Regions from separate parts of the Nonomuraea sp. CX421 genome, predicted to be linked through region 1. Evidence: riboswitches for the same ligand, from Rfam matches in the RefSeq annotation. Region 1 holds a riboswitch; each other region holds the start of a gene.

The links. Region 1 has a riboswitch for cyclic di-AMP ahead of AC5L3X_RS34040 (CHAP domain-containing protein). Riboswitches for the same ligand answer to the same signal wherever they lie in the genome.
Region 2: it holds a riboswitch for cyclic di-AMP, as region 1 does, so the genes downstream of both, AC5L3X_RS21315 (C40 family peptidase) here and AC5L3X_RS34040 (CHAP domain-containing protein) in region 1, are expected to answer to the same signal.
Region 3: it holds a riboswitch for cyclic di-AMP, as region 1 does, so the genes downstream of both, AC5L3X_RS02330 (C40 family peptidase) here and AC5L3X_RS34040 (CHAP domain-containing protein) in region 1, are expected to answer to the same signal.
Region 4: it holds a riboswitch for cyclic di-AMP, as region 1 does, so the genes downstream of both, AC5L3X_RS25620 (CHAP domain-containing protein) here and AC5L3X_RS34040 (CHAP domain-containing protein) in region 1, are expected to answer to the same signal.

What each region holds. Positions count from the first base shown of each region.
Region 1 is NZ_JCADBK010000029.1:31,630-35,093, reverse strand. It holds gene AC5L3X_RS34045 (amidase) at 1-946, opposite strand, end outside; cyclic di-AMP (ydaO/yuaA leader) riboswitch at 1,270-1,419, shown strand; gene AC5L3X_RS34040 (CHAP domain-containing protein) at 1,431-2,099, shown strand; gene AC5L3X_RS34035 (LamG-like jellyroll fold domain-containing protein) at 2,475-3,464, shown strand, end outside.
Region 2 is NZ_JCADBK010000011.1:143,402-146,865, reverse strand. It holds gene AC5L3X_RS21330 (MarR family winged helix-turn-helix transcriptional regulator) at 1-362, shown strand, start outside; gene AC5L3X_RS21325 (DMT family transporter) at 408-767, shown strand; gene AC5L3X_RS21320 (DMT family transporter) at 841-1,254, shown strand; gene AC5L3X_RS21315 (C40 family peptidase) at 1,418-2,014, opposite strand; cyclic di-AMP (ydaO/yuaA leader) riboswitch at 2,073-2,228, opposite strand; gene AC5L3X_RS21310 (class I SAM-dependent methyltransferase) at 2,494-3,186, opposite strand; gene AC5L3X_RS21305 (LysR family transcriptional regulator) at 3,257-3,464, shown strand, end outside.
Region 3 is NZ_JCADBK010000001.1:498,534-501,997, reverse strand. It holds gene AC5L3X_RS02340 (cytochrome P450) at 1-225, opposite strand, end outside; gene AC5L3X_RS02335 (LuxR C-terminal-related transcriptional regulator) at 509-721, shown strand; gene AC5L3X_RS02330 (C40 family peptidase) at 785-1,825, opposite strand; cyclic di-AMP (ydaO/yuaA leader) riboswitch at 1,831-1,979, opposite strand; gene AC5L3X_RS02325 (amino-acid N-acetyltransferase) at 2,237-2,794, shown strand; gene AC5L3X_RS02320 (RDD family protein) at 2,892-3,464, shown strand, end outside.
Region 4 is NZ_JCADBK010000015.1:155,854-159,317, reverse strand. It holds gene AC5L3X_RS25630 (aldo/keto reductase) at 1-197, shown strand, start outside; gene AC5L3X_RS25625 (Gfo/Idh/MocA family protein) at 216-1,169, shown strand; cyclic di-AMP (ydaO/yuaA leader) riboswitch at 1,289-1,425, shown strand; gene AC5L3X_RS25620 (CHAP domain-containing protein) at 1,437-2,099, shown strand; gene AC5L3X_RS25615 (YciI family protein) at 2,286-2,714, shown strand; gene AC5L3X_RS25610 (RNA polymerase sigma factor) at 2,871-3,464, shown strand, end outside.

The sequences.
Region 1 (3,464 bases):
CGCTCTGGACGGCGGTGTAGGTCTCCCGTAGTTCCCCCGCGATCCCCGCGGGCAGCCGGACCTCCTCCAGCGGCCCCGCCGCCGCGCGCACGGCGCTCACCACCCGCGCGTCGCAGGCGAACAGACCGGTGGGATCCAGCCAGGCCACCCGCGCGGCCCCGGCGTCGTCGGGCGGGCCCGCCGGGGTGCCGTGATCCGCGCCGGACTCGGGGTGACCGCCCTCGGCCGGGGCGGTCCCGGCCAGGTGGCGGTAGGCGAGCAGGCAGTCCCGCTCGTCGCCCGCGAGGACGCCGACGTGGTCGAGAGTCCGCGACAGGGGGAAGACGCCGTCCGCCGGGATGGCGCCGTACGCGGGCTTGAAGCCGGCCACCCCGCACAGCGCGGCGGGGATGCGCACGGAGCCGCCGGTGTCGGTGCCGAGCGCGAGCGGGACCAGGCCGGCGGCCACGGCGGCCGCGCTGCCGCCGCTGGAGCCGCCCGACATGCGGGCCGGATCGTGGGGGTTGCGTGAGGGGCCGGTGGCCGACCGGTCGCCCGTGGGGCCGTAGGCGAACTCGTGGGTCGTGGTCGTGCCGACGATGACCGCGCCGGCCCGGCGCAGCCGCGTCACGCACTCCGCGTCGGTCTCGGCGACGTGGCCGGCGAAGTGCCGCGATCCCATGGTCACGGGCAGGCCGGCGACCATGATCAGATCCTTGACGCCCACCGGCACGCCGTGCAGATGGCCTCGATCGGCGCCCTCGGCCAGCTCGTCGTCCGCCCGCCGCGCCGCCGCCCGGGCCCCGTCGGCGTCGACGGTCACGAACGCGTTGAGCGGCGGATCGAGCCGGGCGATGGCGTCGAGCGCCAGCTCGGTCAACTCGGCCGACGTGGTCCGGCCCGCGCGCAGGTCGCGGGCGAGCTCGGTGATGCCGCGGCCGGCGAACGGGCCAAGGGAGATCGGCATGGTGGTCCTCACGGGTGTCACGACAGTGGACAGTCTCCATACCATGCCGGTCGCGGTTCGATCTATCGCGGGGTGGTCTGGAGCGCCCCCGCTTTGCCTTTCCGAGAGGCCCGTTTGAGGGTGGAAAGGTAAAAGTTCGGGCCGACATCCGTTGCGGGATAGGGGATTCCGTTAGGGGGACCCTAACCGCGCTTGCAGTGCTCTATACGATTCGCATACCTTGGTGGACATATGCGGTAGACGCCAGGGCTGAGAGAGACGTCCGCGTTACCGTTCAATTGCCGGAGACTACGTCCTGACCTGCGTGAACCTTCAGCGCAGAGCGACGTGGCCCGCCGAATCCGCGACATCGCGAAACCGGGGACCCACTTCATTTCTGGGGTGAATCGGTCGATCTCTTCCAGAGACGGTCCGTAGGGCACTTCCACGCCCGAACCCGGCAGCTAACCCGGTAGGCGGAATGGAAGCAAGGAGCAATCTCTGCATGGCCAAGAACATCCTGAACCGCGCCCAGATCAAGGCCAACGCCTCCCGGATCGCAGTCGGGCTGACCATCGCGGCCGGTGCGGCCTTCGTCGGAGCGCCGGCGATGGCGGCCCAGCACCCGGCGCAGACCAACGCCTCCCAGCAGCAGGTCGCCGCGGCCCCCGCCAACCAGGTGAGCACCCAGAGCGTGCTGCAGATCGCCGAATCGCAGATCGGCGTCAAGGAGAACGCGTCCGGCGGCGGAACCCCGTACCACAGCTGGTACATGTCCTCGCCGCGCGCGGCCGAGACCCTCGCCCGTGACGGCGGCGGCAGCCCGAAGCTGTACGCCAACGCCCCGTGGTGCGCCATGTTCATCTCCTGGGTCGGCGAGCAGGCCGGCGCCCGCAGCACGATGGGCTGGGACGCCTACACCGTCACCTACGCCGACTGGTTCAAGGCCAACAAGCGCTGGGGCGACGGCGCCAAGCCCGGAGCCGTGGTCTTCTACGACTGGAACAGCGGCGAGTCCACCAGCGGCATCGACCACGTCGGCCTGGTCAAGAAGGACAACGGCGACGGCACGATCACCGCGATCGAGGGCAACACCGGCAACGGCAAGGTCGAGGAGCGAGTCCGGCCCAAGACGCAGGTCACGGGCTACGGCTACCCCGCCTACAAGGCCTGACCGGTTGACCTCCTCCTGACCCCCTCCGCCGGAGATCCCCCGTCCGGACGACATCCGCGCCCCGCACGCCGGGGCGCGGATGTCGTTTCTTTCAGGACGGCGGACGGGTCGGCCGAAGTGGGCTGGTGACGGGATGACCATGGCGTCGTATAGTGCGGTCAAGATCGTAGTTCGGTCGGATCGGCCGGCGGCCGTGACGGCCCCTTCCCTCGTCGGACACCATCCCGGGGCCGCCCCGTACCAGCCGGAGGAGAGTCGAGTGGATTCATGCGGACACCCGCCTGTCGCGTTATCGGAGCGGTGATCGCGGTGCAGGCGAGAGGGCACACCCCATCAGGTCCCGGTCACACCACCCGACGTGTCACAGCAGTCGCCATGGCGGCTGCTTTTTTCGTTGCCGGCACCGCCGTCGTCCCGCCGGCGACCGCCACCTCCGCCACCTCCGCCACCTCGGGCGCTGAGCGGGCCGAGCGGGCCGAGCCGCCCGCGGCCGGGGCCGCCACCGAGCGGGAGGCCCTGTCGGCGGCGCGGCTGACCGGGGAGCGCGTCGAGGTCGGCTCCCTGCGGACCGAGACGCGCACGGTCCACGCCACCCCCGGTGGCGCCCTCGTGCTGGAGCAGCACGCCCGGCCGATCCGCGTGCGCCAGGACAGCCGCTGGGTCGAGGTGGACACGACACTGCGGCGCCTGCCCGACGGCTCGGTGGCCCCGGCCGCGACGGCGGCCCGACTACGGTTCTCCGGCGGCGGCGCGGCTCCGATGGCGACGGTCACGCGAGGGGCCAAGTCACTGGCCGTGTCCTGGCCGGGCGGCCTGCCCGCGCCTGCCCTCGACGGCCCCACCGCCACCTACGCCGAGGTGCTGCCCGGCGTGGACCTCCAGGTCACGGCCGACGTGGACGGCTTCTCGCACGTGCTCGTGGTGAAGACGCGGCAGGCGGCCCAGAACGGCCGGCTGGACCGGCTGCGGTTCGCCCTCCGGGCCGAAGGGCTGTCCGTGCGGCGCAGCCGGGGCGGCGGCGTCGAGGCGGTCGACCGGGCCGGCGCGGAGGTGTTCGTCGCCCCGGTGCCGCTGATGTGGGACTCGCCCGCCACTCCCGACGGCCGCCGCGCCGCCCCCGCCGTCCGGCCGGGCGAAGGGCCGGCCCCGGGCTCGCGGCACGAGGCGATGGGCCTGGAACTGGCCGGCGAGACGCTGACGCTCGCCCCCGACCGGGCCATGCTGACCGCGCCCGGCACCCGCTATCCCGTCTACCTGGACCCGTCGGTGTCGGCCCCGCGCGGCTCGTGGACGTCGGTCTGGAAGAAGTACCCGACGACCAACTACCTCAACTCCAGCGACGTGGCCCGCGTCGGCCACGAGAAC
Region 2 (3,464 bases), on a different contig from region 1:
ACGCCCACAGGGTCGGGCTCACGGAGTACCGCGCGCTGACGCACCTCGCCCAGGCTCCCGACAAGGAGCTGCGCGTGAACGATCTCGCCCAGCGGGTCGGCTTGAACCAGAGCTCCGTCACACGCCTGGTGAGTCGCCTGGAGGCGAAGAACCTGACTCGCCGCGACATCTGCCCTGACGACGGGCGCGGGGTCTACGCGGTCATCACCGAGCAGGGAGAGGGCCTGGTCCGGGAGGTGCGCGGCCCTTACGAGGAGCGGGTTCGCGAACTCCTCGGCCACGTGGCGGCGCACTATCCGCAGCTCGACGCGAGCCGGCTCAGCCGCGCTCTGAGCGACCTCGGCAACCTGGTCGTCCCCTGACGATCCCCCGCGCCCGATCGCGGGGGCCGAATCACGCGTTCTCATATGCATGTACATGCAGGAATCTACCCGAAAGGAACACCCATGAGCTGGCTCTACCTGGGAGTCGCCGTGATCTTCGAGATCGCGGTGGCCCTCTCGGCAAGCAAGGCGAAGGGCTTCACCCACCTGTGGTGGACCGCCGCGACCCTGGTCAGCGGCGCGATCGCGACCTTCTTCCTCAGCCTGGCACTTCTCACCTTCGACGTCGGCGTCGGTTATGCCCTCTGGACCTCGGTGGCAGGCGTCGGGATCGTCGTCGTCGGCGCACTGCTGCTCGGCGAGCGTCTGAACGGGAGGAAGCTCCTCGGCATCCTCATCGTCATCGCCGGCGTCGTCGGACTGCAACTCAGTGGAGCGGCCTGATGAGCCATCCGGCGTCCCCACCGCGCACCACCCGCTCGCCCCACACTCCCGCATCACGAAAGGACTGACCCCCATGACCGCGACAGGCGCACAGCACGGTTCCAAGGCCGGTGCGTGGCTCGTGCTCCTGCTGGCCGGAGCATTCGAGGTCGGCTACGCGCTCAGCGTCGGAGGCAGCGCGGGATTCACCGTCCTGGGCTGGTCCGTCTCCGCCGTCGTGTTCTTCCTGCTGACGCTCTTCTGCCTCAGCGTCGCTCTCCGGAACATCGACGTCGGGATCGGCTACGCCGTCTGGGCGGGCATCGGCGCAGTCGGCGCCGCCGTCCTCGGCCCGGTGTTCTTCGACGAGTCACTCACTGTCACTCGAGCGTTCTGGCTGGCAGTGATCATCGCGGGGGTCGTCTGGCTGAAGCTCGCGGACAGCCCCGAGCCCGAGGCCGGGAAAGCCGCGTCCACGTCTGACGCGCGAACCGTGACCGACCGGTGACCCCAGGAGGTTCGCGGTCGCACCGCCGGCATTCACCCGAAGCCGGGTCTCCCTCCTGAGCGGCCGGGAGTCACTCGGCGGAGCGAATCCCAGCGGTCTGCCGCGAACGACAAGTCGGCGACAGACCGCTGAGATTCCGCCAGCTCCCATTCGGCCCTACAGGTCACAGACCGGGACGTACCGCCCCCACGAACGACGACTTGCGCCACCCGCTGACCTTCTCGACGCGTACCGTGAAGCCGGTCCTCGGCGAATGGATCATTTTGCCCTTGCCGACGTACATGCCCACGTGACCGAGCCCGCGGAAGAACATCAGGTCTCCTGGCTGGAGGTTCTTCCAGGAGACCTTCTTCTTGATGCGTGCGTACTGGCTGTTCGTCACGCGCGGGATCGTCACCCCGGCCTTCCTCCAGGCGTACTGGACGAGGCCGGAGCAGTCGAACGAACCGGGTCCGGTGGCGCCGTACCGGTACGGGTCACCGATCTGGTTCCTGGCCACGGCGACGGCCGTGCGGGCCTTCGCCTGCTGCCGTGCGGCCTTCGATCTCTTCGCGGTCTTACTCTTCGCGGTCTTGTTCTTCCCGGACGCGACGGTCACCGATCCGGCGTTGGTCCGCGCGGGCGCCGTGGTCCGCACCGTGGCGCCCGTCGTGGCCGTCGTGGCCGTCGCGGGGGAAAGGGCCGAGCCGCTCGCCGTCGCCACCTCGGCCTGAGCGGGGTGCACCAGGCCGCCGGCCGTCACGGTCATCGTGAGGGCCACGCCACTCAGGGCAAGGCGGGACAGACGGGGGTTTTGCGAGGTAGACAGGATTTCTCCTTGGATCTTCCACGAACGCCTACCGGGTTAGCTGACGGATTCGGGCCTGGAAGTCGCCCTACGGCGCGATGCGCGCCGATTCACCCCTGATCCACGAAGGATCGCTGGGTCCCCGGTTCCGTGCCTCCTGGCTGCACGGATTCGGCAGGTCACCGGCCTCGCGTTCGAGGCGGACGGCGACCGGCGGATCTTTGTCTCGACCACATCGGCGGACCGATGTCGGCGGGCGGCGAACATGGCGTGTTCGCCGCGACGCCAGAACCTACGCCGCTTTGTCACGAACAAGCAAAGGCAGAGTCAAGCTGTAAAGATCCGATAAAGGTGTCAGTAAGGTGATGAGCCCCTGTTTATCAGGGGGTTCTGTAATGAGAATGTGACCCTCCTCACACTTGACGAAACGCCTGTGTGTCAGGTCCCAAATGTCACTTCTGTCGCGCTGTCACCCTGAGCCCCACATGCTGGAGGGTCCCGGCCGCGATCCGCTCGCGCTCGATCCGCCACAGCTCTCCGGCGACCTCCTCGGCGCCGGAGACCAACCTGCCGCCGAGGTAGCGGGACAGGTACGGCTGACGCCGTACGTCGTCGATCCGGAAGCGCGCGGCGATCCCGGCGAGCATGGCGTCACCGCGCGCGTATCCCGCGTGGGCGGCCCGCCAGCGCCCGGCCGGGTCCGGGCAGGGCCCGCGCGGGAAGTCGGCGAGCCCGGCGGCGGCCAGCAGCGCGCCCGCGTCGTAGAACCAGGCGGCGTCCGCCGCGCCGGCCCGGTCCCAGGCGAACTCGTCCACCGCCAGGGTCCCGCCGGGGGCCAGCAGCGCGGCCGCCCGGTCGAGCACGGCCTCCAGCGGGCTCATGTGGTGCAGCGAAAGCGACAGGATGATCACGTCGAACGGGTCGTCCCGATGACTCGCCAGGTCGGCCCGCACGGCGGGCACCCCGGCCGACCGCGCCGCCGCGACGGCCTCGGCCGAGATGTCCAGGGCGGTGACCTCGTGCCCGTGCCGGGCCAGCGCGGCGGCCAGCCCGCCGTCGCCGCACCCGGCGTCGAGGATCCGGACGGGCCCACCGGGCAGCACCTCGTCCAGCCAGTCCAGTTGATGGTCGTCGATCGTCTCCATGTGCCGAGCATCCACCGGCCGAGGCATGCGCACTACTGCGGATTCGGCATGAAAGGCATAAGCTCCATGCATGCTTGACCTTTGGTCGCTCCGGGTGCTGCACGAGGTGGGCAGGCTCGGCTCCTTCTCGGCCGCGGCCGGGGAGCTCTCGATGACCCAGCCGGCCGTGTCGCGGCAGATCGCCACCCTGGAGCGGCGGGCGGGCGTGCGGCTGTTCGACCGGCTGCCGCGCGGGGTACGGCCCACCGACGCCGGGCGGGCGGCGCTCGACCAGGCGT
Region 3 (3,464 bases), on a different contig from region 1:
GATCATTCGTGGGGTGAAGGCCCTGCTGACCAGGCCGCGAAGGCGCGTGTGGTCGGGCGGGTCCATGCGCAGGAACGATGGCACGCGCTGCTCCGGATCGGCCGTCCTGAGCGGATTGGAGTCGTGGCCGAAGGCCGGGTGGCGCAGCAGGGTCGAGCAGTGCTCGTACGTGGTCGCCACCAGGAGCCCGCCCCGGGTGCGGAGCAGCGCGCCCTGCTGCCGCATTTCCCGATAGTGCGAGTAGGGATCGCGTAGAAACTCCGGATCGAACGGATCAAAACCCAGGAGGTCGGTCGCGCTCGTAGACGAGCTGTAAGGGTCACTGTGGCCGCTCATCGCGCTCCGAAGTGTAGCGACATATCACGAGTACTTCATATATAACGGATCATGTCAATGTATAGGTCAAGTGCAGGGATTATCGCGCTTGACGACCTTTCAGATATGCGTTTACCGTCTGCGGGACGAGCAGGTGGTTCGGGGAGAATCGCTGTTGGGGGGAGGGCTCCCGATGGATGTGCTCACCGAGGGTGTTGAGCTGAGCCATGCCGACTTAGCGTTGCTGGCGGAGCTTGCCAAGGGAGTCACGGTCGATCGGGTCGGCAGACGGCTGGATATCAGCGGCCGTACGGTCCGCCGCAGGCTGCGAGGGATCTGCGACCGCATCGGGGTGGCCACGGCGATCGAGGCCGTGGCCTGGGCGGCGCGCCGCCAGCTGATCTAGCGGAGAACCGGCGCCCGGTCGCCGGAGCCTCGCCGTGAGATCGGGTGCCCTGGGTGAAGGCGCTCAGTCGGCAATGCGTACGGCGCCGGCGAACGGCCGCCGGGCGATCGACGCGATGCGCACGACGTCGCCGGTGCGGGGCGCGTGGACCATCATGCCGCCGCCGAGATAGATGCCGACATGGTGCAGGTCGCTGTAGAAGAACACCAGGTCGCCCGGCCGCATCTCCTCTTTGGAGACATGCCGGCCGGCGGTCCACTGGCTGCCCGTGTAGTGCGGCAGCGAGATGCCGACTCGCTGGTAGGCGGCCATGACCAGGCCGGAGCAGTCGTAGCCGCTCGGCCCCTCGGCGCCCCAGACGTAGGGCTTGAGCTGCTGCGTCAGCGCCCACCTGGCGGCCTCGGCGGCCTTGCCGCTGCCCGCGATCGGCAGGTTGACCCGCACGGCGCGGGTGCCGGGACGGCCGGCCTCGCCGAGCGCGCGGTTGAACAGGTTGCTCTCGACCTTGGCGACCAGTGTCACGATCTTGTCGCGCTTGCCGCCGAGGTCGTCGACGAGTTTCCGCACCTCGTCGATGCGCGAAGCCGCACTGTCCCTGGCCTGCTCGGCCGTCGCCCTGGCCCGGTTGACCTGGTTGACCTGTTCGCCCTGCTGCTGCTCCAGGGCGTAGGTGGTGGCGGCGCGGTCGAGGAACCGCTCGGGGTCGTCGGAGCTGATCAGGGCCATGGCCCGGCCGAGGCCGCCGGTCATGTACTCGTTCTGGGCCAGCAGGCTGGCCTTGGCGCGCTTGGTGGCCAGGTCGGTCTCGCTGGCGGCCAGTGTCTTCTTCGCGGCCGCGGCCGACTTCTGGGCGGCCTTGAGCTTCTCGCGCTGGCCGTTGTACTCCTCGGTCAGCGTCGCGATCCGCGTGTGCATCTCCTCGACCTGCTTGGACAGCTCGCTGAGGGATGGCGTGGGATCGGCGGCGACCGGAGCCGCGGGGAGGGCGAAGACGAGCGCGGCGATGGCGGCGCCGAGGACGGCGAACCGGCGGGGCCCGGAATGTTCCGGGGGGCGGGCGTGCTCGCCCGCGATCTTCCTCCCGCGATCGCGCGTGCGCTTCACCGACCAGCTCCTCTCATCGACGCCTACCGGGTTAGCTGACGGGTTCGGGCCGGAGCAGCCCTACCGAGCGTCGCGCTCGGATTCACCCCAGTGGTGGTTGGCGGCCACCGGCGGGTCCCCGGCTCCCCCGTGGGGGATTGGGCGCGTCTCCACGCGGCGATCGCATGGGTGACATCGTCGCTGGACATTAGTGCACCTTGGGTTCTTGCTCAACCAGAACTGCCAACTCGGTTGAGATTGCGCCACCGATGGGTCACAAGGTGATGTCGGGCCCAGGCGACCCTGACTGATTTTATGCCGCGTTTGCCCCTGCTTGAGCTGGCCTTGTCCTTCTGGGAGTGACATGTCGGGAGAAGGGCAAGAGGAGAGATTTACGGGCGAGCCGTAATGCGATCTGTACTCTGGAGAGCCATGGAACAGGCCACCGAAGTGACGGTCCAGGACACCGGCATTCTCGTGCGCCGTGCCCGCACCGCCGATGTCAGGACCATCGGACGCCTGGTCGCCACCTACGCGGGCGCCGGGCCCCGCCTGCTGCGGAAGGCCACGGTCACGCTGTACGAGGACGTCCAGGAGTTCTGGGTGGCCGAGCGGTCAGGAGAGGTCGTCGGCTGCGGGGCGCTGCACGTGCTCTGGGAGGACCTCGCCGAGATCCGCACGGTGGCCGTGGACCCCGAACACCGCGGGCTCGGGATCGGTCACCGCATCGTCTCCGCGCTGCTGGGCACGGCCCGAGAGCTCGGCCTGCAGCGGGTCTTCTGTCTCACATTCGAAGTCGACTTCTTCGGCAGGCACGGATTCCATCCCATCCAGGGCACGCCTGTCTCCCCTGAGGTCTATGCCGAACTCCTGGCCTCGTACGACGAGGGTGTGGCGGAGTTCCTTGATCTCGAACATGTCAAGCCGAACACCTTGGGCAACACCCGCATGCTGCTCCACTTGACATCAGGTGACTCGGATCTTGACTAAGGCGAAAGGTGATTGTTGATACCTATGTCGATACGTTGGGCGACACAGGCATGTGTCCTGACACGTGCCACATGCGCACTCGAAGCGAGGTGACACGGTGAGCACAGGACAGCCACCGTATCCTCAGGACGAATCCGGCGAGAATCCTGGATCTCCTGAATACGGACAGCAGTACCAGGGTCGTCCCCATGGCGAGCCCGACCCCGATGTGACGGTCGTCGGCTACCGTGCCGACGACTACGGCCAGCAGCAGGGCCAGCCCCAGTACGGCCAGCAGGGCCAGTCCCAGCCGGGCTATGGTCAGCAGCCCCAGTACGGCCAGCAGGCCGACTACGGCCAGCAGGGCTATGGCCAGCAGGGGCAGCCCGGCTACGGCCAGCAGCCCCAGTACGGCCAGCAGGGTTACGGTCAGCAGAGCCAGTCCCAGCCCGGTTACGGTCAGCAAGGTCAGTCCCAGCCCGGTTACGGTCAGCAGGGCCAGTCCCAGCCCGGCTATGGTCAGCAGCCCCAGTACGGCCAGCAGTCGCAGTACGGCCAGCAGCCCGAATACGGTCAGCAGGGCTATGGCCAGCAGCCCGAATACGGTCAGCAGGGCTATGGCCAGCAGCAGGGGCAGCCCGAATACGGCCAGCCTGGTTACGCCCAGCAGCCGGAGTACGGCCAGCAGCAG
Region 4 (3,464 bases), on a different contig from region 1:
CCCCGGCGCAGATCGTGCTCCGCTGGCACATCCAGCTGGGCAACGTGGCGATCCCCAAGTCGGTCACGCCGTCGCGGATCAAGGAGAATTTCGGCGTCTTCGACTTCGTCCTCGACCAGGAGGACATCGCGGCTATCGGGGCGATGAACATCGGGAAACGGCTCGGACCCGACCCGGATCAGTTCAACAGGGGGTAAAGATTACGATCCCTCCTTATGAGGGATCTTTCATGGGGAATCGCGGCGACCGGCGGCATCGCCAGGACCGTAGGGGCGGTCATCGCGGCGGAGCCGGGGATGCGGGTGGCGGCCGTCGGCTCGCGCGACCTCGGCCGGGCACGCGCGCTGGCCGCGGCACTGGGCGCCGAGTCGGCCCACGGCTCGTACGCCGCGCTGTGCGCCGATCCCGCCGTGGACGCCGTCTACGTGGCGACGCCGCACGCCCAGCACCTGGAGGTGGCCGAGGCCGCGATCGCCGCGGGCAAGGCGGTGCTGTGCGAGAAGCCCCTGGCCGCCTCGCTCGCCGACGCCGAGCGGATGGTGCGGCTGGCCCGCGAGGCCGGCGTCTTCCTGATGGAGGCCATGTGGATGCGGTTCAACCCGCTAATCCAGCGGCTGGCGGCCGATCCGCGCTTCGGTGACCTGCGCTCCGTGCACGCCAGCTTCGGATTCGCTTCGCCGTATGACCCGCTGCATCGGCTCTGGGCTCCGGAACTCGGCGGCGGGGCACTGCTCGACCTCGGGATCTACCCGTTCGGGCTGGCTCAGCTGCTCCTGGGGACACCGCCGGAGCTGCGGATGACGGGGTCGCTGGCGCCGTCGGGCGTGGACGCGGAGGCGGCGGGCGTGCTCCTCTACCCGGGCGGCAGGCGGGCGCTGGTGGAGGTCTCGTTACTGGGTGCCCTGCCCAACAGCGCGTACGTGGTCGGCACCGGGATGCGGGCCGACATCGAGGCGCCGTTCTGGGCGCCGCGACGGATGACCCTGAGCGGGCCGTCGATCGAATCGGAGACGTACGAGCTCGCTCCCGAGGACAACGGATACGCCGGCGAGGTGCGCGAGGTGCGCGACGCGCTGGCCGCCGGGCGGACCGAGAGCGCGATCATGCCCCTTGACGAGAGCCTCGCCATGATGGGGCTGCTCGCGGCGGCTCGCCGACAACTTTCCTGACCAGGGCAGTTACCCACCTTGTCATCCCCTTGCCCGCTGTATTACCTTATGGGGCATTCGCGGCATACGTCCGTTTTATCGGTTCGTTGCCGTTCCATCGACAAGAACATCGCAGGATCTACCTGCGACCGCTGAATCCGCCTCTCGCGGAACCGGGGACCCAGGTCTCATTGGGGTGAATCGGCACATCGTGCCGTAGGGCAGCTTCCACGTCCGAACCCGTCAGCTAACTCGGTAAGCGGTATGGAAGCGAGGAGTCCCCCACCGATGGCCGTCAGTCGTCTTTCCCATACCCTCAGGCGCCACGCCGCCCGCGCCGCCCTGGGCGTCACCCTCACCGCCACCGCGGCCTTCGGCGTCGTCGCCCCCGCCTCCGCCGACACCCCCCAGCACGCGGGCGCCGGCGCGGAGACCCCGGCCAAGGCCGACGTGGTCAGCGTGACGGCGGATCAGGTGCTCGCCCTGGCCAGGTCCCAGATCGGCATCTCGGAGAACGCCTACGGGGGAGGCACCAAGTTCCAGAAGTGGTACGCCGACTCGCAGCGCGCCGCCGAGACGATCGCCCGTGACGGCGGCAACCGGGCCGCCTACCTCAACGCCGCCTGGTGCGCGATGTTCGTCTCCTGGGTCGGCGAGAACGCCGGCGCCCGGTCCCAGATCGGCTGGGACGCCTACACCGTGACGCACGCCCAGTGGTTCGCCGACCAGGGCCGCTGGGGCACCACCCCTGAGCCCGGCGCCGTCGTCTTCTTCGCCTGGAGCGGCAGCAAGAGCATCGGCTCGATCAACCACGTCGGCTTCGTCGTCAAGGACAACGGCAACGGCACGCTGACCACCATCGAGGGCAACACCGGCAACGGCAAGGTCGAGGAGCGGGTCCGGCCCAAGTGGCAGGTCGTCGGCTACGGCTACCCGTCGTACGCGGCCTGACCCTCCTTTCCGCCTCCCCCTTCCGGCGAGCGCGCCCCACTCCCCCTCGGGCGCGCGCTCGCCGCTTCTCCGGAACAATCCTGGCGAGACGTGTCGATTCGCGGGCACGGAGTTCGACGCGTTGGTGAGCGCGGGGTCCGGCCGGGGCCCCGGCAACGGACGAAGGAGGTCGGCGTCGTGAAGTTCATGATCGTTGGCAGGGGCAACGAGGAGACCGAGGCCGGCGTCATGCCCAGCCAGGAGCTGGTGGACGCGATGACCGAGTACAACGAGTCGCTGGTCAAGGCCGGGGTCCTGCTGGCCGCCGAGGGGCTCTACCCCAGCTCGCACGGTGCCCGCATCGCCTACAGCGGGGGCAGGGCGACCGTGCTCGACGGGCCGTTCACCGAGGCGAAGGAGCTCATCGCCGGCTTCTGGCTGATCCAGGTCAAGTCGCGCGAGGAGGCCCTTGAATGGGCGATGCGGGTCCCCGTCCCGGGCGGGCACGAGGGCGTTGGCCTGCACGTGTGGCAGGTGTTCGACCCGACCGACCTGCCGCCGGAGTCGATGTCGCCCGAGACCGCCGAGCGCGAGCGCGCCCTGCGCGGGTCCCTGGAGGGCCACGAAGGCGCTTGATCCCGTCGCCCCGCCACGCCTGGCCGGTGGCGGGCCCGCGGGCCGTCTCGAGATCGCGGCCCGGCACGAGATTCCGGGCCGGCACGAGATTCCGGGCCGGACGGACGCGTCGCGGGCGCGGTTGCGGGCGGGCCCGGGGGCTGGTCTCATGGGCCGGTGACGGCTTCCGAGACCCATCAGGCGATCGAGGCGGTGTGGCGGATCGAGGCGGCCCGCCTCATCGCCGGGCTGGCCCGGATGATGCACGGCGACCTCGGCCTGGCCGAGGAGCTCGCGCAGGACGCGCTGGTCGCGGCGCTGGAGCAGTGGCCGGAGTCGGGCGTGCCGCGCAACCCGGGCGCCTGGCTCATGGCGGTGTCCAAGCGGCGCGCCGTCGACCTGCTGCGCCGCCAGGAGCGCTACGAGCGCAAGCTGGTCGAGCTCGGCCGCGACCTCGACGGCGAGGACGAGCTCCCCGATGTCGAGGAGATCGAGGACGACCTGCTCCGGCTGGTGTTCACCGCCTGCCATCCGGTGCTGTCGACCGAGGCACGGGTGGCGATGACGCTGCGGGTGCTCGGCGGGCTGACGACCGACGAGATCGCCCGGGCCTTCCTGGTGCCCGAGCCCACCGTGGCGCAGCGGATCGTGCGGGCCAAACGAACGCTGGCCGACCGGAAGGTCCCGTTCGAGGTGCCGCAGGGCGATGAGCTCGCGGGGCGGCTGGCCTCGGTGCTGGAGGTGATCTATCTCGTCTTCAACGAGGGCTAC